2 linked regions of the Alicycliphilus denitrificans K601 genome follow. The protein of the gene in region 2 interacts with the protein of the main gene of each other region in a pairwise test. Links are inferred from orthologs where the notes say so. Each region holds a gene or a part of one and is shown on either strand. Other genes may lie near its edges. The genes, in order: ruvC and ruvA.

What was found.
Region 1: the proteins of ruvA (region 2) and ruvC interact in binary tests that used the Escherichia coli proteins (3 or more experiments, as listed by UniProt). The link is inferred for Alicycliphilus denitrificans K601 from one-to-one orthologs.

The regions. Positions count from the first base shown.
Region 1 is NC_015422.1:3,960,075-3,972,049, reverse strand. The notes cover bases 6,226-9,078. They hold ruvC (crossover junction endodeoxyribonuclease RuvC), read left to right. Parts: upstream 6,226-7,304; coding sequence 7,305-7,853; downstream 7,854-9,078. Other genes in these bases: ALIDE2_RS25820 (PAS domain-containing protein), read right to left, coding at 8,958-9,078; ALIDE2_RS18880 (winged helix-turn-helix transcriptional regulator), read right to left, coding at 7,856-8,554. Also shown: ALIDE2_RS18925 (RNA polymerase sigma factor), read right to left, coding at 1-695; ALIDE2_RS18920 (ribonuclease catalytic domain-containing protein), read left to right, coding at 819-2,897; ALIDE2_RS18915 (TonB family protein), read left to right, coding at 2,907-3,767; aroE (shikimate dehydrogenase), read left to right, coding at 3,774-4,622; mtgA (monofunctional biosynthetic peptidoglycan transglycosylase), read left to right, coding at 4,636-5,352; ALIDE2_RS18900 (hypothetical protein), read left to right, coding at 5,376-5,702; more of ALIDE2_RS25820, read right to left, coding at 9,079-10,019; ALIDE2_RS18870 (Bug family tripartite tricarboxylate transporter substrate binding protein), read left to right, coding at 10,291-11,274; ALIDE2_RS18865 (EAL and HDOD domain-containing protein), read right to left, coding at 11,294-11,975.
Region 2 is NC_015422.1:563,333-575,242, forward strand. What follows is about bases 4,121-6,908. They hold ruvA (Holliday junction branch migration protein RuvA), read left to right. Parts: upstream 4,121-5,122; coding sequence 5,123-5,695; downstream 5,696-6,908. Other genes in these bases: ALIDE2_RS02700 (PhoH family protein), read right to left, coding at 4,125-5,075; ALIDE2_RS02710 (trypsin-like serine peptidase), read left to right, coding at 5,733-6,908. Outside these bases: ALIDE2_RS02680 (CaiB/BaiF CoA transferase family protein), read left to right, coding at 1-970; acuI (acrylyl-CoA reductase (NADPH)), read left to right, coding at 1,003-1,989; ALIDE2_RS02690 (AMP-binding protein), read left to right, coding at 2,045-3,604; rRNA maturation RNase YbeY, read right to left, coding at 3,621-4,073; more of ALIDE2_RS02710, read left to right, coding at 6,909-7,214; ALIDE2_RS02715 (Hsp70 family protein), read right to left, coding at 7,228-10,032; ALIDE2_RS02720 (Hsp70 family protein), read right to left, coding at 10,029-11,910. UniProt on the Escherichia coli protein: The RuvA-RuvB-RuvC complex processes Holliday junction (HJ) DNA during genetic recombination and DNA repair.

The sequences.
Region 1 (11,975 bases), 3.4 Mb from region 2 along the record:
ACCTGGTCGCAGCGCGCGCCGGCGAACGGGAAGGCGCTTTCGGCGCAGGCCTCGATGCGCGCGCCCAGCGCGTCGCGCAGCATGGCGCGCGAGCGCAGGTAGCGGGTGCGCACCAGCTCTTCGCTGATGTCCAGGCAGAAGGCCGTCTCCTGCACGCTCATCTCCTGCACCGCGCGCAGGATGAACACGCTGCGGTACGGCGGCGGCAGGCTCTGCACGGCCGACTCCAGCAGCGCGCGCAGCTGGGCGCGCGCCAGCGCCTGGTCGGGCGAATCGTCGGAAGGGGCGAAGTAGGGCATGGCGTGCTCCGGCTGCGGCTCCTGGTCGGGCGCCTGCGTGGCATCTATGGCCACGCTGCGCGTGCGCCGGCGCAGCACATCCTGCGCGGCGCGCACGCAGATGCGCGCCAGCCAGGTGCCCAGCGCCGCCTCGCCGCGGAAGTCCCGCAGCCGCGTGAAGGCGCGCAGGTAGGTCTCCTGCACCACGTCCTGCGCCTCGGCGTCGTCGTGCACCACGCCGCGCGCGGCGCGGAACAGCAGCCGGTTGTGGCGGCGCATGATGGCCTCGAAGGCCCGCGCCTCGCCGCCCAGGGCGCGCGCCACCAGGGCCGCGTCCTCGGCGCGGCCCGCGGCGGGCGCGTCCACGGGGGCGGCGCCGTGCGCCGCCGCCTGCCACAAGTCCTCGGGTGTGTGCATGGTCCGCCCTCGCTTTCCGTGATGAGACCTTCTGCCCATTGGACGCACGCCGCCGGCCCCGCGTGACAAACACCTGCCGCGCACAGGGTCGCCGGGGCGCCGCCATGGGAAAATCGCGCCCCTATGCATGCACTGTTCGACGACGCCGGCAAGTTCCTTGCCGGCCGCATCCTTTCCGAGGCCGAAAGCTCGGCGCAGATCGAGCTCGACTCGGGTAAACGCGTCAAGGTCAAGGCCGCCAACATACTGTTGAAGTTCGACAAGCCCGCCCCGGCCGAGCTGCTGGCGCAGGCGCGCGAGACCGCCGCCTCCATCGAGCTGCCGCTGGCCTGGGAGTTCGCGCCCGAGGACGAGTTCGGCTTCGCCGACCTGGCGCGCGAGTACTTCTCCGCGAGCGCCCCCGTGGCCGAGCAGGCCGGCATGCTGCTGGCGCTGTACGAGGCGCCGCACTACTTCCGCCGCGCGGGCAAGGGGCGCTTCAGGAAGGCGCCGGCCGAGATCCTGCAGCAGGCCCTGGCCGCCATCGAGAAGAAGAAGCAGGTCCAGGCGCAGATCGAGGCCTGGGCGGGCGAGCTGGCGGCCGGCCGCTGCCCGCAGCCCATCCGCGAGCAGCTCTACAAGATACTGTTTCGCCCCGACAAGAACGCGCCCGAGTACAAGGCCGTGGTCGAGGCCAGCCGCACGGCGCACCAGGCGCCGCTGGCGCTGCTGCAGGCGGCGGGCGCCATCGATTCGCCCTACCAGTTCCACTGGAAGCGCTTCCTGTTCGAGAACTTCCCCAAGGGCACGGGCTTTCCCCCGCTGGCCGCGCCGCAGCCGCCGCAGGATCTGCCGCTCGCGCCGGTGCAGGCCTACTCCATCGACGATTCGGCCACCACCGAGATCGACGACGCCCTCTCCGTGCAGGGCCTGGGCACGGGCACCGTCACGCTGGGCATCCACATCGCCGCGCCCGGCCTGGCGATCCAGCCCGGGGGCGACCTGGACAAGGTGGGCCGCCAGCGCCTGTCCACCGTCTACATGCCCGGCTACAAGATCACCATGCTGCCCGACGAGGTGGTGCAGATCTACACGCTGGACGCGGGCCGCGCCAACCCGGCCGTGTCGCTCTACGTGACCATCGACGAGGCGACGCTCGCCATCACCGGCACCGAGACGCGCCTGGAGCGCGTACCCGTGACGGTGAACCTGCGCCACGACCAGCTCGACCACATCGTCACCGAGGCCTGGCTGCAGGACGCCTCCGTTCAGCACGAAAACACGCCCCAGCCCTTGCTGGACCTGCGCGAGCAGCTATCATTCCTGCACCGCTTGGCAAAGCAGCTGAAGGCCGGGCGCGAGCAGGTGCGCGGCAAGCCCGAGACCTTCAACCGCCCGGACTACAACTTCCGCCTGGAGGGCAACGGCAAGGCCGAGCCGACGGGCAGCGAGACGGTGCGCATCACCACGCGCCAGCGCGGCGCGCCGCTGGACCTGATCGTGGCCGAGGCCGCCATCGTCGCCAACAGCACCTGGGGCCAGATGCTGGCCGAGCACGGCGTGCCCGGCATCTACCGCAGCCAGGCCAGCCTGGCGCCCGGCATCAAGGTGCGCATGGGCACCAAGGCCCTGCCGCACGCGGGCATCGGCGTGAAGAGCTACGCCTGGGCCACGTCGCCGCTGCGCCGCTACGTGGACCTGGTGAACCAGTGGCAGATCATCGCCTGCGCGCGCCACGGCAAGACGGCCGCGCTGGCCGCGCCCTTCAAACCGAAGGACGCCGAGCTGTTCTCCATCATTAGCAGCTTCGACGCCACCTACGGCGCCTACAACGGCTACCAGGCGGGCATGGAGCGCTTCTGGACGCTCAAGTACCTGCAGCAGAACCAGGTCGCCGAGCTGGACGCCACGGTCATCAAGGACGGCATGAACGGCGACTTCCTCGTGCGCGCCGACACCCTGCCCCTGGTGCTGCCCGTGCTGGGCGCCCAGGGCCTGCCGCGCGGCGCGCGCGTGCGCGTGAAGCTGGGCGCCATCGACGAGATCACGCTGGACGTGAACGGCACGCTGCTCGCGCGCCTGGACGACCCGGCCGACCAGAGCGACGACGGCCCCGTGGACGAGGACGAGGAAGAAGCCGTGGCAGGGCCTATCGCCATCGCGGTGGACATCGACGAAACCGATGGGACGGGTACCGAGGCCGGCGCCGGCCAGCCGGGATAATCCTGCGCCGTGAACATCGCCTCCACGCTCCGCCGCCTGAGCACCCTGCAGATCGCGCTGGGCCTGTCCATCGCCATCCACGCGCTGCTGCTCACGGTGCGCTTCGTCGACCCGGAGCGCTTCGACCGCGTGTTCCAGGACACGCCGCTGGAGGTCATCCTGGTCAACGCCAAGTCCGGCGAACGCCCGGACAAGGCCCAGGCCATCGCCCAGGCCTCGCTCGCCGGCGGGGGCGACGCCGCCAAGGGGCGCGCCACCAGCCCCCTGCCCTATTCGGCCCTGACCTCCATTGGCGACGACCTGGAGGAAGCGCAGCGCAGGATGGACCAGATGCTGGAGCAGCAGACCCAGCTACTGGCCCAGGTGCGCCAGCAGCTGGCCATCCTGCCCAAGCCCGACCCGCGCAAGGCGAGCGAACACGCTGAAAACCAGGCCCAGGAGGAAAAGCGCCGCCAGCTCGTGAAGCTGCTGGCCGAGATCGAAAAGCGCATCAACGAAGAGAACGCCCGCCCGCGCAAGCGCTACATCAGCCCCGCCACGCGCGAGGAGGTGTACGCCGTGTACTACGACCAGTTGCGCCGCAAGGTGGAGGACAAGGGCACGCAGAACTTCCCCGAGCAGGGCGGCAAGAAACTCTATGGCGAGCTGATCATGATCGTGACCGTGAACCACGACGGCCGCGTGCTCGAAACCGAGGTCGTGCAGGGCTCGGGCAACCGCCAGCTGGACCGCCGCGCCGAGGCCATCGCGCGCGCGGCCGGGCCGTTCGGCCACTTCGGCCCGGCCATGCGCGCCAAGGCCGACCAGATCGCCGTCGTCTCGCGCTTCAAGTTCACGCGCGAGCAGATCCTGGAAACCGCCGTCCGCTGACCATTCATGACGACCACCCCCGACCTCTATTGCGTGATGGGAAACCCCATCGCCCACAGCCGCTCCCCCTGGATACACGCGCGCTTCGCCGCGCTCACGGGCCAGCACCTGCGCTACGAACGCCGCCTCGTGCCCATCGACGGCTTCGCCCGGGCGCTGCGCGACTTCGCCGCCGAGGGCGGGCGCGGCTGCAACATCACCGTGCCCTTCAAGCTCGAAGCCGCGCAGCTGGCCACCCACCGCAGCGAACGCGTGCAGCTGGCCGGCGCGGCCAACACCCTCAGCTTGCGGGACGGCGCCATCCACGCCGACAACACCGACGGCCTGGGCCTGGTGGCCGACATCGAGCAAGGCGCCGGCGTGCCGCTGGCCGGGCGCGACGTGCTGCTGGTGGGCGCGGGCGGCGCGGCCGCGGGCGTGCTCGGGCCGCTGCTGCGGCGCCAGCCCCGCCGCATCGCCGTGGTGAACCGCACGGCCGCGCGCGCCCAGGCCCTGGTGGCCAGCCACGCGGCGCTCGCATCACTACAAAAAACAGAGCTGCTGGCGCTTGACATGCAAGCGCCAGCGGCCGATTTCGACATCATCATCAACGCCACCGCCAGCAGCCTGGAAGGCGCCGCAGCCCCCGTGCCCGCCAGCGTGCTGCGCCCCGGCAGCCTGGCCTACGACATGATGTACGGCCCCGCCGCGCAAGGCTTCCTGGACTGGGCCGCGCAGCACGGCGCCCAGCCGCGCGACGGCCTGGGCATGCTGGTGGAACAGGCGGCCGAGGCCTTCCTGATCTGGCGCGGCCTGCGCCCGCCCTCCGCCCAGGTGCTGGCCGAGCTGCGCGCGGCCATCGCCGCGGGCGCCTGAACCCTCTCCATCCATGCGAGCCCTGCTGCGCTGGATCGCCCTGGTGCTGCTGGCCCTGCTGGCGCTGCAGCTGTTCTTCGTGGCGCGCATCGCGGCCATGGCCGTGCTGGCCCCGGAATCGACCAGCTTCCAGCGCTCCGAGGCCTGGGCGCAGCTGCGCCAGGACGGCGGCCTGCGCTGGCGCCAGCAGTGGCTGCCCTACGCCCAGATCTCCGACCACCTCAAGCGCGCCGTGGTCACGTCGGAGGACGACAACTTCGTCAACCACGACGGCGTGGACTGGGACGCCATCGAGCGTGCCTGGGAGCGCAACGCGCGCGCCGAGGCCCTGGCCGCCAAGGCGCCCGCCACGCGCGCGCCGCGCATCCGCGGCGGCTCCACCATCACCCAGCAGCTGGCCAAGAACCTGCTGCTGTCGGGCGAGCGCAACTACGTGCGCAAGGGGCAGGAATTCGTGCTCACGCTGCTGCTGGAGCAGCTGCTGAGCAAACGGCGCATCCTGGAGATCTACCTCAACAGCGTGGAATGGGGCACGGGCATCTTCGGCGCCGAGGCCGCCGCCCAGCACTACTTCAAGAAAAGCGCCCGCCAGCTCACCGCCCCCGAGGCCGCCCGCCTGGCCGTCATGCTGCCCGCGCCCAAGCGCTTCGAGAAAACGCCGAACTCGGCATACCTGGCCGGGCGCACGCGCACCATCGTGGCGCGGATGGGGAATGCCGAGCTGCCTTGAACGGCAGGCGGATGAACCCTTCAATGCCCACCCAATCCCTGCGCACGATGTACGAAACCGCCGTCGCCGAGCTATCGAGTGCGGCGGCGTCGAGGCTTGCGTCGGGCGCGACCGAAGAGGACGTCGCCCGCTGGGCCGTGGCCGAACGAAACACCCTCAAGCAGACCTACCGCGCCCTCACGCCCAAACCGGTTCTGGCACGCATCGAGGCCAAGACCCTGGAGCGCTACGGCAACAAGATCGGGCCCACTGCCGACGACCTCAAGGCCGCCGGAAAGTCCTGGAAGGAAATCATCGATTCCGCGACGCGCGCGGGTGATCATGACGATGCTTTCTTTCGAGAGGGCTAGAGGGCGGTTGGGCAGGGTTCGGCCAGAAACAACCTATGACTTCAGGAAGGAATGATCACTCAAGGTTGAACCTACGAGAGGGAAGCCGGTTCGTCCACTTTCGCGGGAAAGTTGGTAACCCACATTTGAAGTCCCCTCGAATTTCTGAGCCAATCAGAAGTAGAGGTTGGGGAACAGTTTGACACGGTATTCGACCGGTGGGATTCGGCCGAGGGCTTCGTGGGGTCGATGGTGGTTGTATCGGTGCAGCCAGTCGGCCGTCATGTCACGCACCTCCTGCAGGCTGTCGAAGACGTAGCAATCGAGCACCTCGGTACGGTAGGTCTTGTTGAATCGTTCGACATAGGCGTTCTGCGTGGGCTTTCCGGGCTGGATGTGATTGAGAGCAATGCCCTTGCTCTGCGCCCATTGCGCTAAAGCATGGGCGATGAACTCCGGGCCGTTGTCCAAGCGAATCGACAGCGGTGCACCGCGTACTTCCACCAGTTCGTTCAAGGCCCGGATGACGCGAGCAGCCGGCAGGCTGGTGTCGACCTCGATGCGCAAGCCTTCGCGGTTGAACTCGTCGATGACGTTGAAGGTCCTAAACCGCCTGCCGGACCACAGCGCATCGGCCATGAAGTCGCAGCTCCAGCCCTGGTTGGGTTGGCCAGCGGCCTGTAGTGGCTGTTTGATGCGCGCGGGCAGCCGCTTCTTGCCGCGCCGTGGCAGGTTCAGCCGCAGTTCGCAGTACACACGCCAGAGCACCGTCTTGCCCCAGGGCTTGCCTTGGTGACGGGCACTGTCGTACAGCAGGCCAAAGCCGTGACGCGGGTTGAGCGCCATGTGCGTCTGGATGAAGGCGATGACCCCGGAGTCGTCGCGCGCAACGGCTCGGTAGCGCAGGGTGGAGCGGGCGATGCCGCTGGCCTGGCAGGCACGTCGCTCGCTCATGCCGTGCTCGTCCACGAGGGTTTGAACGACCATCTTGCGACGCTCCGGGGTCAGAGCTTTCGATCAACGACATCCTTGAGCGCGTGGTGCATCAGCGCCAGGTCGGCGTACATACGCTTGAGCTTGGCGTTCTCGTCCTGCAGTTGGCGAAGCTGCGCCAGGTGAGAGACCGTCATGCCCGAGAACTGACTCTTCCACTTGTAGTACGTCGGCTCGCTGATGCCGTGCTTTCTGCACGTCTCACCGACCTTGGCACCCATCTCGACTTCTTTGAGGATGCCCACTATCTGGGCTTCGCTGAATCTGGATTTTTTCACGTAGAGACTCCTGCCGGGGGAATTCTCTACTTCCGGGTGGTTCAGGTTTTCGAGGGGACTTCACTCGTGACTGCGCGTCCCGAAGACGGTTTTGGAACGTTGATATGGAGGGCAACTCAGGTCGGAATCTGCGGATACGCGGTCCACTCGTCCTCCGGCCACCAGCCCGTATCATCCCCTCCATGCCTGCCCAGTTGACGCACCTCCTTCTGCCGGGATCGGCACGTTTGTCGGTACGTGCTCCCTATACCCGGCACAGCCGGCGCTCTTTCATTCCATGCGCCGGCACCTTGACTCGAAACAGCCTCTAACGCCCACCCAACAGGCGCCAACAGCTCTATTTTCGATAGCAATGAGAATCCTGGGAATCGACCCCGGCCTGCAGACCACGGGCTTTGGCGTGGTGGACGTGGACGGCCAGCGGCTGGCCTACGTGGCCAGCGGCACCATACGCACGACCGGGCTGGCGCTGGGCGACCTGCCGGGCCGGCTCAAGCTGCTGTTCGACGGCATCACCGAGGTCGCGGCGCGCTACCGGCCCGATGCGGCGGCGGTGGAGATCGTCTTCGTCAACGTCAACCCCCAGTCCACCCTGCTGCTGGGCCAGGCGCGCGGCGCGGCGCTCACGGCGCTGGTGAACGCCGACCTGCCCGTGGCCGAGTACACGGCGCTGCAGATGAAGAAGGCCGTGGTCGGCCACGGCCGCGCGGCCAAGTCGCAGGTGCAGGAGATGGTGCGCCGCCTGCTCGCCCTGCCCGGCCTGCCGGGCACCGACGCGGCCGACGCGCTGGGCCTGGCCATCACCCACGCCCACGCCGGCGCGGCCATGGCGCGCGTGGGGGCGGTGGCGCAGCTCTCGCGGCGCCAGCACGCCATGTACAAGGGCGGGCGCAGCTATTGATTTCAGCCGACGGCCCGGGGCACGGCGGCAAACGTGCTCGTTCCCAGCCAGCGGCGCAACGCGCTCTGGCGCTCCGGCGTCCCCATGAAGCGGATGGCGCCGCTACCGCTGGCCTGGGCCCAGCCCACGTGGCCCAGCCACAGCGCGGTGAGGGTGCGCAGGTCGGTGCTCACGTACAGGTCGACCTCGAAGCCGGGGTCCACCGTGCACAGGTCCACGTCGCACGCGGGCTCCACGATCAGCCAGTAGTTGCGCTCGGACAGCGGGCGGTCGCAGAAGATAAACTCGATCGTGGTGCGCGCCGCCGGCGCCGGCTCCGGGTGGACGTGGCGGCGGATGTCCCACATCAGCAGGTTGGCGTCCAGGTGGCGCAACGTGGCCTCGGTCTTCACCCAGCGCTGGCCCCATGCGCCCACCGCCTCGACGATGGGGCGCAGTTCCCGGCCGGCCTGCGTCAGGCGGTAGACATGCCCCTCGGCCGCGCCCGCCGCCCGCGTGCGCTCCACGATGCCAGCCGCCTCCAGTTCCCTGAGGCGCTTGGCCAGCAGCGCCGACGACATGCGCGGCACGCCGCGGCGCAGGTCGTTGAAGTGGCTGGATCCCATCATCAGCTCGCGCACCACCAGCAACGTCCAGCGGCAGCACAGCACCTCCGCGGCCATGGCCACGGGGCAGAACTGGCGGTAGCTGGCTGAGGCCATGGGCTTGCCTTCCGCGCGGGGCGCGCCGCGCGGCAAACGCCCAATCTACGCCGATCGCGGGGCGGCCGCCAGTTCAGAGAGTGAACCGGCCGGCTTCACAAACAGAACTTGAGCCTCCCGGGCCCGTGGCGCAGCATGGTCCTAGGGCGAATCGACATTCAAACACCCCCGCCGCCAAGACCCTGGGCGGTCAACGGCTAGGCGCGAGCCGCGCCGTGTATCGGGATACACCAGCGGCGAGCAACGACGCCGGAGGCTGCCCAGGGCCTTGGCCCGAAGGGTGCCCATAGCGGCCCGCCATGCGTCGTTGCTCCTCGGTTGCTGGTGCCACCAGCGTCCTCCTCGCGCCTGGCCTGGCGGGCCGCTATGGGCAACGACGGGGGTGTTTGAATGTCGATTCGCCCTAGAGGGCGGCCTCCAGTTCGGGCATGGCGATCCGCGCTTTGGTGAGCGCCATGCCCAGGTTGGCGGTGCGGAGGCACACGAAGACGGCGACGTAGTCGGGCTGGGTCTTGCCGCGCAGGCACACGTGGATCAGGTTGTCGCTGTTGACGATGATTTCCTGAAAATAGTGGTGGTCGTCGTTGTCCTGCAGGCCGCGCGACTTCTTGAACATGCGCTCGATCAACGGCACGTTGGGACCGTTGAACAGATCGGCTGTGGCGGCGGCCACGAGGTCGATGACCTCGCGTGGATGGGAGTCCACCGTCTTGATGGCGAGCAGCATGCCCGATGCGGTGTCCACGTAGCCCGCGGCCAAGCATTCCGGAACGGATGCGGCGACCTTGTTGAGTGTTGTATTGATCGTCATGGGTTTTCTTTCTTGGGTCAAATGATCTTGCGCAGGATCGTGTCCTCGTACCGCTGCAGGAACTCTGCCGGCCAGGCAATGCACGACCAGCATCTCGCCCCGGCGCAGCAGGGTCAGGTCATGCTTCATCGCGTTGACCACGCTGGGCAGGGGCGCGGACACGTCGTCTGCCAGCGTGGCGGGATCGGCATCGGGCGCGGGCAGCGCGCAACTGCCCGTGCGCACGAACTGCTGGCCCGCCTCGGCCTGGGCGCGCATCGTTGCGTAGAGCGCCTGCACGGCCTGCACCTGCTCGTGCATGGGCTGCGTGCGCACCGACAGGAGGCCGGTGATGCGGTCGCCTTCGCGCATGGGCGTGACGTTGGCCTGCACCCAGTAGAAGTCGCCGTTCTTGCGCCGGTTCTTCACGAGGCCCGTCCACGGCCGGCCCGACGCGATGGTCTCCCACATGTCGCGGAAGGCCTCCGCGGGCATGTCGGGGTGGCGGATCATGTTGTGGGGCTGGCCCAGCAGCTCCTCGCGGGCGTAGCCGCTCACGTGGATGAACGCGTGGTTGCAGTAGGTGATGCTGCCGCTGGTGTCGGTGACCGAGACCAGGGTGTCGCGCTCGTCGAAGGTGAATTCGCTGGCGGTGACGGGCAGGTTGATGCGCATGGTGCGTCCTTGGGAATGCGCGACTGCGCGAGCGCCTCCTCCAGCCGCGCGCCGAGCGCGATGCGCCGCTGCAGCGCCTGGCCCCAACCCCACGCTCACCGTGCTGCACGGGCTGGCCGCGGGGCTGGGCGTGTCAGTGCTGGAACTGCTGTCTCCGCCGGAGGAGGGGATGGAGCGCGCGCGTGAAAAGCCTGCAGCCCGTCTCCCGTGGCCGGGTGAAGGGGTGACAATCCGGGCTTTCCCTTTTTTGCCCTCCGTGAAGGTACGCGCGATGACCGATTCCCTGCGCCGGCGCCTGCTGGCCGCCTTGCCCCTGACCCTGCTGCCCTGGGCCGCCAGCGCCCAGCCCGCCGCCCCGTGGCCCGCCCGGCCCATCCGCATGGTCGTCGCCTATCCCGCGGGCGGCGTCAGCGACGTGGTGGCGCGCGCGCTGGGCGAGAAGCTGGCGCAGCGCCTGGGTACGCCCGTGGTGGTGGAGAACAAGGCCGGCGCTGGCGGCACCATAGGCATGGACGCGGTGGCCAAGGCCGCGCCCGACGGCTATACGCTGGGCTTTTCCGCCATCAGCCCGCTGGTACTCAACCCGCACCTGGGCAAGTCGCCGTTCGATCCCGAGCGCGACATCGCGCCCGTGGCCAGCGTGATGTATTCGCCCGTGCTGCTGCTGGGCACGCAGGCCCTGCAGGCGCGTGATTTCCAGGGCCTGCTGGCCGGCGCCAGGGCGCACCCGGGGCAGGTGCGCTGGGCCACCTCGGGCCTGGCGTCGCTGGGGCACATCATGCTCGAACACATCATGCAGGGCGCGGGCGTGCAGATCACGCACGTGCCCTACAAGGGGGGCGGCCAGCAGCTCAACGACGCCCTGAGCGGGCAGTTCGAGGTGCTGTCCACCAACGCCGGGCCGGCCGTGATGCAGCACATCCAGGCGGGCAAGCTGCACCCGCTGGCCGTGGGGGCGCCCAGGCGCCTGGAGTCGCTGCCCGACGTACCCACGCTGCAGGAGCTCAAGCTGCCCGCGGCCAACCTGAACTCGGTGTTCGGCATCTTCGCGCCGGCCGGCACGCCCGCCCCCATCCTGGAGCGCCTGAATGCCGAGATCAACCGCGCCCTGGCGCAGCCGGACGTCAAGGTGCGCCTGGAGGCATCGGACAACGTGCCCACGGGCGGGACGGCGGCGCAGTTCCAGCGGCAGATCGCCGCCGAGTCCGAGAGCAACGCGCGCATCATCCGCGCGGCTGGCATCCGGCTCAACTAAAAAAGAAGAAAGAAGGCCGCTACGCCTCTGCGGTCATGCTGTCGGCCCAGGCCAGGGCCTGCAGATGGGCCCAGTTGACCTGGCGGTTGGACAAGTGCAGCGCCTCGGCCGTGCGCGCGAAGGCTTCGTCGTCGCCGCTCTCGCAGGCGCGCGTGAGCTCCAGGAAGGGGGCGAACACGCCCTGGTTGCGCAGCAGCGCGTCGAGCACCGGCTCGGGCAGAGCCACGCTCTCGAGCGCACGCTTCATGGGTATGCCCAGCATGGTGTCGAGCAGCGAGAACACGCCCACCACGAAGGCGTTGTCGCATTCCTCGGGCGGCAGCAGCTCGGCCGCGAGCAGTTCCATGAGGCGCCCGCGCACCACGGCGGTCTGGCCCACGGCGGGTGGCGCGCCGTCCTTGCGCGAGGTGGTCAGCAGCAGCGCCGCCCAGCGGAACATTTTCTTAAGCCCCAGGATCATCACCGCGTGGCGGAACGAGGTGATCTCGCACGACAGGCCGAACCCCGAGGAGTTGATGAAGCGCAGCAGGTTGAAGGACAGGGTGGGGTCCTTCTTGAGCAGGTCCTCGATCTCGGCCGTGCCGGCCTGCTGGCGCACCAGGTTGATGAGCTGGATGATGGTCGCCTGCGACGGGCGTATGGTCTGCGCCTTGACCAGCGCCGGGCGGGCGAACCAGTAGCCCTGGAACAGCTTCACGCCC
Region 2 (11,910 bases):
GTTCATCGAGAACTTCCGCCCCGGCGTGGTGGCGCGCTACGGCCTGGGCTACGAGGATATCCGGGCGCTGCGGCCCGATGTCGTCTACTGCTCCATCTCGGGCTTCGGCCAGCAGGGCGACTGGGCCCGGCGCGGCGCCTACGACCACGTGGTGCAGGCGCTGACCGGCATGATGATGATGGCGGGCGACGATGAGCACGCGCCGCCCGTGAAAGTGGGCTTCCCGGTGATCGACGTGGCCGTCGGCATGCTGGGCGCGCTGTCGATCACGGCCGCGCTGCACAAGCGCAATGCCGGCACGCCGGGCGCACGTGCCGGCCAGCACATCGATGCCTCCATGCTGCAGGCTTCGATGATGCTCATGTACCCGCATGCCTGCACCTATCTCACCCATGGCACCGAGCCCCGGCGCGTGGGCAATCGCGGCTACACCGGCAGCCCGGCGGCCGACACCTACCGGTGCGCCGATGGCTGGCTGTCCACCGCCGCCAACACGCCGGCGCAGTTCCGGCTGCTGGCCGGCGTGCTCGGGCTGGAGGCCCTGTGCGACGACGCGGCGCTGCTCGACATCGACGCCTTCAACGCGCCGCAAGGGGGCTTCGTCGTCGCACGCGACCTGCCCGCGCTGCAGGAGCGCCTGCGCGCCGCCTTCGCCGGGCGTAGCGCTGCCGACATGGAGGCGCGGCTCAACGCGGTGGGTGTGCCGGCCGCGCGCGTGCGGCGCCTGGGGGAATTCCTGGACGAAGCGCGGGATACCGGTGCGCTGCGGCCCGTGCGCTATGGTGCGCAGGGCTCGGACGTGCAGACCCCGGGCCTGGGTTTCCGGCTCGGAGGCTGCGAGCCGGCCCCGCAAACGCCCGCCCCCGGCCTGGGCCAGCATGGCCATGCACTGCTGCAGGAACTGGGCATCGAGGATGCCGTCATCGAGCAGCTGCATCGCAACGGCGTGCTGGGCGGGGCGCATCACTGAAGCCATTCGTTTCCCATCCGACGGAGTTTCTTATGTTCAAGGCCCTGCTGCTCACCCAACCCGCCCCGCGCGAAACCCATGCCGAATGCGTGGAGATCGACGAGTCCCGCCTGCCCGAGGGCACGGTGCGCGTTGCGGTCTCGCATTCGACGCTGAACTACAAGGACGCGCTGGCCATCACCGGCCGCTCGCCCGTGGTGCGGCAGTTCCCCATGGTGCCCGGCATCGACTTCGCGGGAACGGTGATCGACAGCGAGGACGAGCGCTTTCGCCCCGGCGATGCGGTGCTGCTCAACGGCTGGGGCGTGGGCGAAACGCACTGGGGCGGCCTCGCGCAGCAGGCGCGGGTCAATGGCGACTGGCTGATCCGCCGGCCCGAGGCGTTCAGTGCCCAGGATGTGATGGCCATCGGCACCGCGGGCTACACGGCGATGCTGTGCGTGATGGCGCTGCAGGACCGCGGCGTCGCGCCCGCCGATGGCCCCGTGCTGGTCACCGGTGCCAACGGCGGCGTGGGCAGCATTGCCGTTGCCTTGCTGGCGCGCCTGGGCTTCGAGGTGCACGCCAGCACCGGCCGCCCGGAGCAGGCCGCGCATCTGCAGGCGCTGGGCGCCGCGCAGATCGTGGAGCGCGGCAGCCTGGACGCGCCGGGCAAGCCGCTGCAGAAGGAACGCTGGGCCGCGGCCGTGGACAGCGTGGGCAGCCATACGCTGGCCAACGTCTGCGCCAGCGTGCGCTACGGCGGCTGCGTGGCCGCGTGCGGACTGGCGCAGGGCATGGACCTGCCAGCCACGGTCGCACCCTTCATCCTGCGCGGCGTGTCCCTGCTGGGCATCGACAGCGTCTATGCCCCCGTGCAGCGGCGCGAGCGGGCCTGGCAGCGCCTGGCGCAGGAGTTGCCGCGCGAGGTGCTGCAGCGCAATACCGAAGTGGCAGGGCTGGCCGACGTCGTGGCGCTGGCGCCCCGCCTGCTGGCGGGACAGGTGCGCGGCCGGGTGGTGGTGGATACGGCGCGCTGAGCCGGGGGCCTTGCGCCGGGAAATCCGGGGGCCTGGGCTGCTCTACGATGGCGGCATGAACCACCTCCACACCGGCGGCACCATGGCCGCGCAGCATCGTTCGGCCTTCCGGGCCTTTGCCGGCCGCGAGGCCCTGGTAGGCGGCGGAGTGCGCTGGTCCTATGCCGGGCTCGCTGAGCGCTGCCACCGCATGGCGCGCTATTTCCAGTCCCTGGGCCTGGGGCGCCAGGACGGCATCGCCATGCTGGCGGGCAACACGCCCGAGGCGGTGGTCGTTGTCATTGCGGCCCAGCTGCTGGGGCTGCGCTACACGGCGCTGCACCCCATGGGGGCGCTGGAGGACCAGGGCTTCGTGCTGCGCGACGCCGGCATCCGGCTGCTGGTGGTGGACGGCGCGCGCTTTGCCGGGCGCGGGGCCGAGCTGGCAGCGCTGGGCATCGCCCGGACGGTGGTCTCGCTGGGGCCCGCCCCGTTCGGCGCCGACGCGGTCGCGGCCTCGGCGGCGTTCGACGGCTCGGAAACGCCCATCGAGGTCCAGCCCGACGACGTGCACAAGATCTCCTACACCGGCGGCACCACGGGCCGGTCCAAGGGCGTGGTCCACCGCCAGCGCACGGCGCTGACCATGCTGCTGCAGCAGCTGGGCGGCTGGGAGTGGCCCGCGCCGGCGCGCTGCCTGGTGGCCACGCCCATCTCGCACGCGGGCGGCTCGCTGGTGCTGCCAACCCTGCTGCGCGGCGGCACGCTGGTGCTGGCCGACAAGTTCTCGCCGGCTTCGCTCCTGCAGACCGTGCAGGACGAGCGCATCAGCGTGACCTTTCTGGTGCCGACGCAGATCTACGCGCTGCTCGACTGCGCCGACCGCGCGCGCTACGACCTGTCGAGCCTGCAGCTCGTGCTCTACGGCGCGGCGCCCATTGCCCCGGCGCGGCTGGCCGAGGCGCTGCGCGTGTTTGGCCCCATCTTCGGCCAGATCTACGGCCAGGCCGAGGCGCCCATGACCATCGCCTATCTGCGCAGGGACGAGCACGACCCGCAGCGGCCCGCGCTGCTGCAGTCCTGCGGCCGCCCCCTGCCCGGTAACGAGGTGCGGCTGCTGGACGCGCAGCTGCGCGAGGTGCCGCCCGGCGAGGTCGGCGAACTGTGCGTGCGCGGCCCGCTGGTCATGGACGGCTACCTGAACCGCCCCGAGGAGACCGCCAAGGCCCTTGCCGGCGACTGGTTGCACACGGGCGACATGGCGCGCATGGACGAGCAGGGCTACCTGTACCTGGTGGACCGCGCCAAGGACATGATCATCACCGGCGGCTTCAACGTCTATTCGACCGAGGTCGAGGCCTGCCTAGCGCTGCACCCGGCGGTGGCGCAGTCGGCGGTGATCGGCATCCCCAACGCCAAGTGGGGCGAGGCGGTCCTGGCCGTGGTGGTGCCCAGGCCCGGCGCGGCCTGCCCCGAGCCGCAGGAGCTGATGGCCTTCGTGCAGCGGCACAAGGGGCCGGTGCTCGCGCCCAAGGCGGTGCAGTTTGCCGAGGCGCTGCCGCTCACGCCGCTGGGCAAGGTGGACAAGAAGACGCTGCGCGCGCAGTTCTGGCAGGGGCAGGAGCGCCTCGTCTGAGAACTACGCGATCTGATCAGCCGGCGTAGGGGTCGGCGAAGCCCAGCTCCCGCATGATTTCAGTCTCGTAGGCCTCCATCTCCTGCGCGTCCTGCTCGCCGGTCTCGTGGTCCCAGCCCTGGGCGTGCAGCGCGCCGTGCACGAGCAGGTGGGCGTAGTGCTCCTGTAGCGTCTTGCCCTGCTCGCGCGCCTCGCGCTCGACCACGGGAGCGCACAGCACGAGGTCGGCCAGCACCGTGGGCTCCTGCTGGTAGTCGAAGGTGAGCACGTTGGTGGCGTAGTCCTTGCGGCGGAACTCGCGGTTCAGGCGCCGGCCTTCCTCGCTGCCGACGATGCGCACGGTGATCTCGGCGTCAACGGCCAGCGCGTGGCGTATCCAGCGCGCCACCTTGTGGCGCGGCAGTGCCGCGCGGTGCGTGGAGGCGTCGCGCGCGAATTGCAGGGAGAGGGTGAGGTGGTTAAGAGCCATTTTTGCCTTTGACGCCCTTCAGGTAAGCGCTGAAAGCTATCGAATCAGGAGTCATTCGCCTGTGCCACGCCGGCTGCGCTGCGCGTCGTAGGCGTCCACGATGCGCGCCACCAGCGGGTGGCGCACCACGTCGGCGCTGGTGAAGCGCGTCACGGCGATGCCCTTGACGCGCTTCAGGACGCGCTCGGCGTCGATCAGGCCGCTCAGGGAGCCCTTGGGCAGGTCGATCTGGCTCACGTCGCCCGTGACCACGGCGCGCGCGCCGAAGCCTATGCGCGTGAGGAACATCTTCATCTGCTCGGGCGTGGTGTTCTGCGCCTCGTCCAGGATCACGAAGGCGTTGTTGAGCGTGCGCCCGCGCATGAAGGCCAGCGGCGCGATCTCCAGCGCGTTGCGCTCGAAGGCCTTCTGCACGCGGTCGAACCCCATCAGCTCGTACAGCGCGTCGTACAGCGGGCGCAGGTAGGGGTCCACCTTCTGCGTCAGGTCGCCGGGCAGGAAGCCCAGGCGCTCGCCGGCCTCCACGGCCGGGCGCGTGAGCACGATGCGCTGCACCGCGTTCCTCTCCAGCGCATCGACCGCGCAGGCCACGGCCAGGTAGGTCTTGCCGGTGCCGGCCGGGCCTATGCCGAAGGTGATGTCGTGCGTGGCGATGTTGTGCAGGTACAGGCTTTGGGTGGGCGTGCGCGCGCGCAGGTCGGCGCGGCGCGTGGTCAGCGGGGCGGGGCTGTCCTCCTCGTCCATCATGCTGGCGTCGCCGGCCAGCATGAGCTGCAGGTGGTCTTCCTTGATGGGGTGGTCCGCCATCTCGTAGAGTGCCTGCAAAAGCTCCATGGCCTGGGCGGCGCGGGCCTTGGGGCCGTCCACCTTGAACTGCTCGTGGCGGTGGGCGATCTTGACCTGCAGCGCCGCCTCGATGGTGCGCAGGTGCACGTCGGCGGGGCCGCACAGGTGGGACAGGCGCAGGTTGTTATGCGGTGTGAAGGTGTGGCGCAGTATCACGCTGATAATTCCGTGGGACGCCGCGTGCGACGCGGCAAAGGATTCGCATGATAGGCAAATTGACCGGCGCGCTGCTGGAAAAGAACCCCCCCGAGGTGCTGCTGGACTGCCATGGCGTGGGCTACGAGGTGCTGGTGCCCATGAGCACCTTCTACAACCTGCCCGCCGTGGGGCAGCCGGTGAGCCTGCTCACGCAGTTCATCGTGCGCGAGGACGCGCAGCTGCTCTATGGCTTCGCCACGCAGCAGGAGCGCCAGGCGTTCCGCGAGCTCATCAAGGTCAGCGGCGTGGGGCCGCGCACGGCGCTGTCCATCCTCTCGGGGCTGGGCGTGGCGGACCTGGCGCAGGCCGTGTCGTTGCAGGAGGCAGGCCGCCTGGTCAAGGTGCCGGGCATAGGCAAGAAGACCGCCGAGCGCCTGCTGCTGGAGCTCAAGGGCAAGCTGGGCGCGGACATGGGCGGCAGGCCGCACGCGGCCAGCGCGGACCAGGCCGACATTCTCCAGGCGCTGCTGGCGCTCGGCTATAACGACAAGGAAGCCGCGGCGGCGCTCAAGGGGCTGCCGGCCGACGTGGGCGTGAGCGAGGGGATCAAGCTGGCGCTGAAGTCGCTGGCCCGGTAGGGCTCCGGCCACGTTCTTGCACGAAGGAGTGAAAAACATGCGCATTTGCACAATCCGGTGGGCCGCGCTGCCCATGGCATTGGCCCTGGCCGCCTGCGGCGGCGGCAGCGGCAGTAGCGACAGCGGTGGCGGCGGCAGCGGCACCCCGGAGGCGCCCGCATGGAGCGAGCGCATCGAGCCCTACGACCCCGGCAAGTCAGCCGGCGTGGCCAAGGCTGCGGCGCAGACGTCCTCCGCGCTGGCCGACCCCGCGGACACGCGGGCCGTCATCCTCGGGCCGCTGCCCGAGTCCATTGCCAAGGCGGCCGCCGGCGCGCCCGCGGCGCCGGGCGTGCCGCGCCAGATCGGCCAGCCGCGCAGCGTGGCCGGCACGGCCAGCGTGGCGGCCACCGCCGCGCTGCTGCGCTGGAACCCCGGCCCGGACGGCGCGCAGGTGGCGGCCCTGCGCTTCGAGTCGCAAGGCGCGCGCGGCGTGCGCCTGGGCGTGCTGGTGCAGGCCCTGCCGCCGGGCGCCGTGCTGCGCTTCTACGGCGCGGCGCGGGACGAGGCCGTCGAGGTCGGCGCGCAGGAGCTGCGGGACGTGGCCGAGCGCAACGCCCGCGCCGGCGCTGCCGACGCGGTGGCGCGCACCTACTGGAGCCCCGACTTCGGCGGCCCGCAGACCACGCTGGAGGTGCAGATTCCCGCTGCCGCGTCGCCCGCCGCCGTGCAGCTGGCCGTGCCCGGGCTGTCGCACTTCACGGTCTCGCCCGCCGAGGCGGAGGGGGGCGTCACCGCCAAGGCGCTGGGCGATGCCGGCAGCTGCGAGATCGACGTGAGCTGCGACGCCGCCTACCTGGAGCAGAGCCGTTCGGTGGCGCGCATGACCTACGTGGACGAAACGGGCGCCAGCTTCTACTGCACGGGCACGCTGCTGAACGACGCGGCCTCGTCCGGCACGCCGTATTTCCTGGGCGCCAACCACTGCATCTCCACCCAGGCGGCGGCCTCCACGCTCGTCACCGACTGGCTGTTGCGCGCGGCCAGCTGCGGCGGCGGCGTCAATTCCGGCGCCTGGCGGCTCACGGGCGGCGCCACGCTGCTGTACGCGTCGGCCGCCACCGACACCTCGTTCATGCGGCTCAACAGGCAGGCGCCCGCGGGCATCGTCTATGCAGGCTCGTACTACGGCGGCGTCCCGGTCGGCACGGCGCTGGCCAGCGTGCACCATCCCGAGGGCGACCTGCAGAAGCTCAGCCTGGGCACGCTGCGGCGCTATGGCAACTGCAGCGGCGGCAGCTGCGGCGCCAGCGATTCCGGCAGCGGCGGCTTCCTGGTGCTGGACTGGCAGCAGGGCAGCACGGAGCGCGGCAGCAGCGGCGCGGCGGCGTTCATCACCATCGGTGAGCAGCGCTACGTGACCGGCCAGCTCTACGGCGGCACGGCCAGCTGCACGGCGCCCACCGGCGTGGACTACTTCGGGCGCTTCGACCTGAGCTACCGGGCGGCGCTGTACAAATGGCTGAAGCCGGGGGGGTAGCCCGCCGCGGCGCTCACCCCACCAGCACCAGCCCCGGCGGCAGGCTGTCGCCCAGGCTGCGCCGCTGGTCCTCGGCGTCCATGTCCGTCACCTGCTCGACCATGGCAATCCAGCGCGCGGGGGCGTGCGTGGCGCGCATCCTGTCCAGCACCAGCGCGCGCCGGGCGTCGGACAGGTCGCGCGCGCGGTCGCCCGTCATGCGCGCGATCTGCACGGCGGCGAACAGCGCGTGCTCGTTGCGGCGCCAGTCCTGCGCCAGCGCGGCGTCGAGGAATTCCTGCGCCGCCTCGGGCGGCATGACCTTGTGGGCGTTGGCGGCCAGCGGCACGCGCGCCGCCAGGCGGCCTATGGCCCACCAGGTCTGCGGGGGCTCGCCGGGGCGCTTCAGGCGCGCCAGCATCCACTGGCCCATCTCCTGGCGGTACTGCCAGGGCACGGCCTCCATGGCGGCGAACAGGCGCAGCATGTCGTCGTAGCTGCCCCAGGCGGCCTTGCCCTGGCCGCGCTGCACGGTTTTCTGCATGCAGCCGGCCACGGATTCGAGCAGCTGCATCTGCTGCTCTTCACCCAGGCCCGCGGCCACGCGGCGCCAGAAGACCCACCACTCGGTCCAGTTGGCGGCCTCGCCGGCGTGGCCCAGGCCCTGGGCGTGCAGCTGCCAGACCTGCCCGATGCGCCAGCCGTCGAGCTCGGCGCCCACGCCGGGGCGCAGGCACCAGCCCGCCAGGTTGAACCAGGCGCGCTCGTGCTCGGCCGTGCGCCGGCGGCGCCTGGCGCGCTCCAGCAGCGCGTCGAACAGCGCACGCAGCAGGGGCAGGCCCCAGGATTCGCGCGCGCCCAGGGTCTTTTCCAGCGCCGCGCGCAGCTGGCGCACCTCTTTGGGCGCCACCTGCTGCGCCTGGTTGCCGAAGATGCGCTCGATGAGGGCGATGGCCTGCGCTGTCTGGCCTTTGGGTTCGCTCTCTTCCTCTCCTTCCGGGCGAGGGCCCGCGGCCGCGCCGCGCACGGCGAAGGGCAGCAGCCACGAACGGGCCGCGTCCTGGGCGTCGATGCAGCGCAGCTCCAGCACGCCCACCTCGCTCATGCAGGCCTGCAGCTGCACCTCGGCCCTGGCCGTGGCGCGGCCCTCGGGCGCGGGCAGCACGGTGGACAGCGGCGGCAGCTCCACCCAGCCCTCGCCCTGCAGGGAGGCGATCTGCCCGGCCTGCGCCTGCCCCTGGCTGCGCGCTACCAGGGCGAAGCGCACGGGCTGGCCCAGCTGCAGCGCGAAGCGCCGCCCGGCCAGCGTCAGGCGCGTGCCTTCCTCGGTGCCGCGCGGCAGCAGGCAGACGCCCTGGGGCGCGGCACCGGCCTTGCCCGGCAGCACCAGCCAGTAGCTGCGCGCCGCGCCGCCGCCTATGCGCGGTACTATGGTTTTGGGAGTTGTTGACGTTTGTCCGGCATGCCCTCGAGGCTGATTTGACTGGTATTGCGCCAGACCATGGGCTGCGGCGCCGCGCGCCACGGCCCAGTCCGGATGCGGGTTGTGCAGCACGCGCACGGGGCTGCCGCGCCATTCGCCGAGCAATTGCGTGAGCCGCTCGGCCAGCGCATGCGCGTGGAACACGCCGCCGTTGAGCAGCACCGTGTCCGGCAGCTCGCCGCCCGCATGCCGGGCCAGGAACTGCGCCAGATGGCGCGAGATGGCGGCGTCGGCCGGGTAGGGCAGGCCCAGGCCGCGCAGCGCGCCCTGGCGCCGGGCGGGCGCGTCGGTGAGCCGCGCGGGCGGCAGGAAGCCATCCACCACGCATTGCAGCACCTGCGCGCGCGTGAGCGTGGCCGAGCGCGCCTGCGCCAGCAGCTTCGATCCGCCGCCCAGCAGCGTGACGGTGGCGGACTCGGGCGCCGCCGCGGCCAGCAGCTGCTCCTTGGCCTGGCGGCAGCGCTGCACCAGCTGGGCGAAGCGCGCGGCGGGCAGGCGCTCGCCCGCGCCGGTGCTGAACTGCGGCTCCAGCTGGTGGGCCAGGGCCAGGTCCATGTTGTCGCCGCCCAGCATCAGGTGCTCGCCCACGGCCGTGCGCGTGAGCGTGGGCAGGCCGCCCGGCGAGGGCTCCACGCGGATCAGCGTCAGGTCGGTCGTGCCGCCGCCCACGTCTACCACCAGCACCAGGCGGCTGCTGGCCAGCCGCGCGGCCAGCGCGTCGCCCTGCAGCACCAGCCAGTCGTGGAACGCCGCCTTGGGCTCTTCGAGCAGTTGCACGGCGGGCAGGCCCGCGAGCCGCGCGGCCTCCAGCGTCAGCGTGCGTGCGCCTTCGTCGAACGATGCGGGCACGGTGAGCACCACGGCCTGCCGGTGCAGCGGCGCGTCGGGCTGAAACGCATCCCACGCGGCCTTCACGTGCGCGAGGTACGAGGCGGACGCGGCGAGCGGCGAGACCTTGTCCACGCCCTCGGGCGCGCCCCAGGGCAGGATGGGCGCGGTGCGGTCCACGCCGGGGTGCGACAGCCAGCTCTTGCTGCTTCCCACCAGCCGCGCCGGCACGGCCGCGCCCAGCTCGCGCGCCCAGCGGCCGATGGTGGCGGGCGCTTCTTCCGTTGCATCCAGCGGTGGCCAGGGTGCGCGCCAGGCATCGCCCAGCTCCCCGGGCGCGGCCTGGTAGCGCACCGAGGGCAGCAGCGGCTGCGCCTGCACCTCGGCGGCCGAGACGCGCTGGGGAATGGCCAGCAGCGCGATGTCGGCCGCGCTGCCATCGAGCGGCACATGGGCCACCACGGTGTGGCTGGTGCCCAGGTCTATGCCGACCGCGTGGCGCGCGTGGCTGCCGGTGGCGGCGGTCATGCGGCCGGGGTGTCGGCCCGCACGTCGAATTCCACCTTCCAGCGCTCGCTGCCCCCGACCGGCACGGCATCGAGCTCCAGCGTGCCGATGCCGGTCACGCGTGCGTGCAGGGTGACGGGGACGACCTCGCCCGGCGTGCGGCCCTCGGCGGGCAGGTGGGCTTCGATCTCCTGCAGCTCCACCAGCTCCTCGGGGCCCCAGAAGTCCAGCAGCGTGCCCACGGTGTCATTGCGCCGCACGCTGGAGCCGAAGAAGCGCAGGCGCACGGGCTCGCCCACGACCAGGCCGAATTCCTGGGCATCGAGCGCCACCTCCGAGCCCTCCTCCATGCCGAACGGCGCCAGGCACAAGGCCGAGATCGGCGGCTCCATGCCGGGGACGGCCGGCATGTTGGATTCCACGCCCACGTAATAGCTCTGCGCCGTGCCGCCGCGTATGCGCACGCCGCGGCCCGAGGCCGCCACGTGGCCGTAGTAGGCGGCGCCGCGCGCCACGGCCAGGTCGAGGTTGGCGCCCGCCAGCAGGCGGGCGGGCGGCGCGCCCTCGGCGGCAAGCCAGCCGTTGACAACTTCCAGGATGCGCTGCTCGATCTGCGGGGCCTTGAGCACGCCGCCGTTGAACAGGATGGCCGTGGGGTGCAGGAAGGACGCGCCTTGCGCCTGTGTGCCCTGCAGGCCCTCGATCTGCCCCGTGGCGCCGGTCTGGCGCGACAGGAAGGCCGCCAGGTGGCGCGTGACGGCCGCGTCCTGCGCGTAGGGCAGGCCCAGCTGCGTGAGCGCGGCGCGCGCGCGGGTCTGCGGCCTGTCGGCCACGGACACGCGCGGGAAGAAACCCTCGACCAGCAGTTGCAGCACCTCGGCGCGCGTGACCTCGGTGCGCAGGCTGCCACCGACGAGCTTGCTGCCGCGGCTGGGCACGACGACGGGCACGGACTGCAGGCTCTCGTCCTGCAGCAGCTGCTCCTTGGCCGCGCGGCAGCCGTGCGCCAGGGCGCGGGTCTGCCAGGCGTCGAGCTGCCTGCCCTCTTGCGCCAGCTTGCGCGCCACGCCGTAGGCCAGGGCCAGGTCCATGTTGTCGCCGCCCAGCAGGATGTGCTCGCCCACGGCCACGCGCTGCAGCTCCAGGTTGCCGCCGCGCTCCAGCACGGCGATCAGCGACAGGTCGGTCGTGCCCCCGCCCACGTCCACGACGAGGATCACGTCGCCGTGCGCCACCTGCTTGCGCCAGGCGCCGGCGCTCGCCTGTATCCAGCTGTAGAGCGCGGCCTGGGGCTCTTCGAGCAGCGTGAGCCTCTGGAAGCCGGCGGCCTTGCAGGCCTCGGCCGTGAGCTCGCGCGCGGCCGGGTCGAACGAGGCGGGGATGGTGACGGTGACGTCCTGCGCGTCGAATGGCGCATCCGGGTGGGCTTCGGTCCAGGCGCGGCGCAGGTGCTGCAGGTAGCGCGTGCTGGCCGCCAGGGGCGAGACGCGCTGCACCTCGGGCGGCGCGTCGGCGGGCAGCAGCGGCGCGCGCCGGTCCACGCCGGGGTGGCACAGCCAGCTCTTGGCGCTGCTGACCAGGCGTATCGGCGTGGCCGCGCCGCGCGTGCGCGCGCATTCGCCCACCACGCCGTCCTGGCTGGCGCCCCAGGGCAGGGCCAGGTCGGCGGGGCTGAATTCGCTCTCGTGCGGCAGGTACAGGAACGAGGGCAGCAGCGCGCGCGCCTCCACGCTGGCCGGCGCCGTGAGCTGGGGAATGGCCAGCACGCCCTGCGCCACGCGCTCGCCGTCGCTCGCGGCCTTGTCCACCCAGGACAGGGCGCAGTGCGTGGTGCCCAGGTCGATTCCCAGGCTGAATCGGGCGCTGGCGCTTGCTCCGCCTGCGCTGGCAGCTATGGTT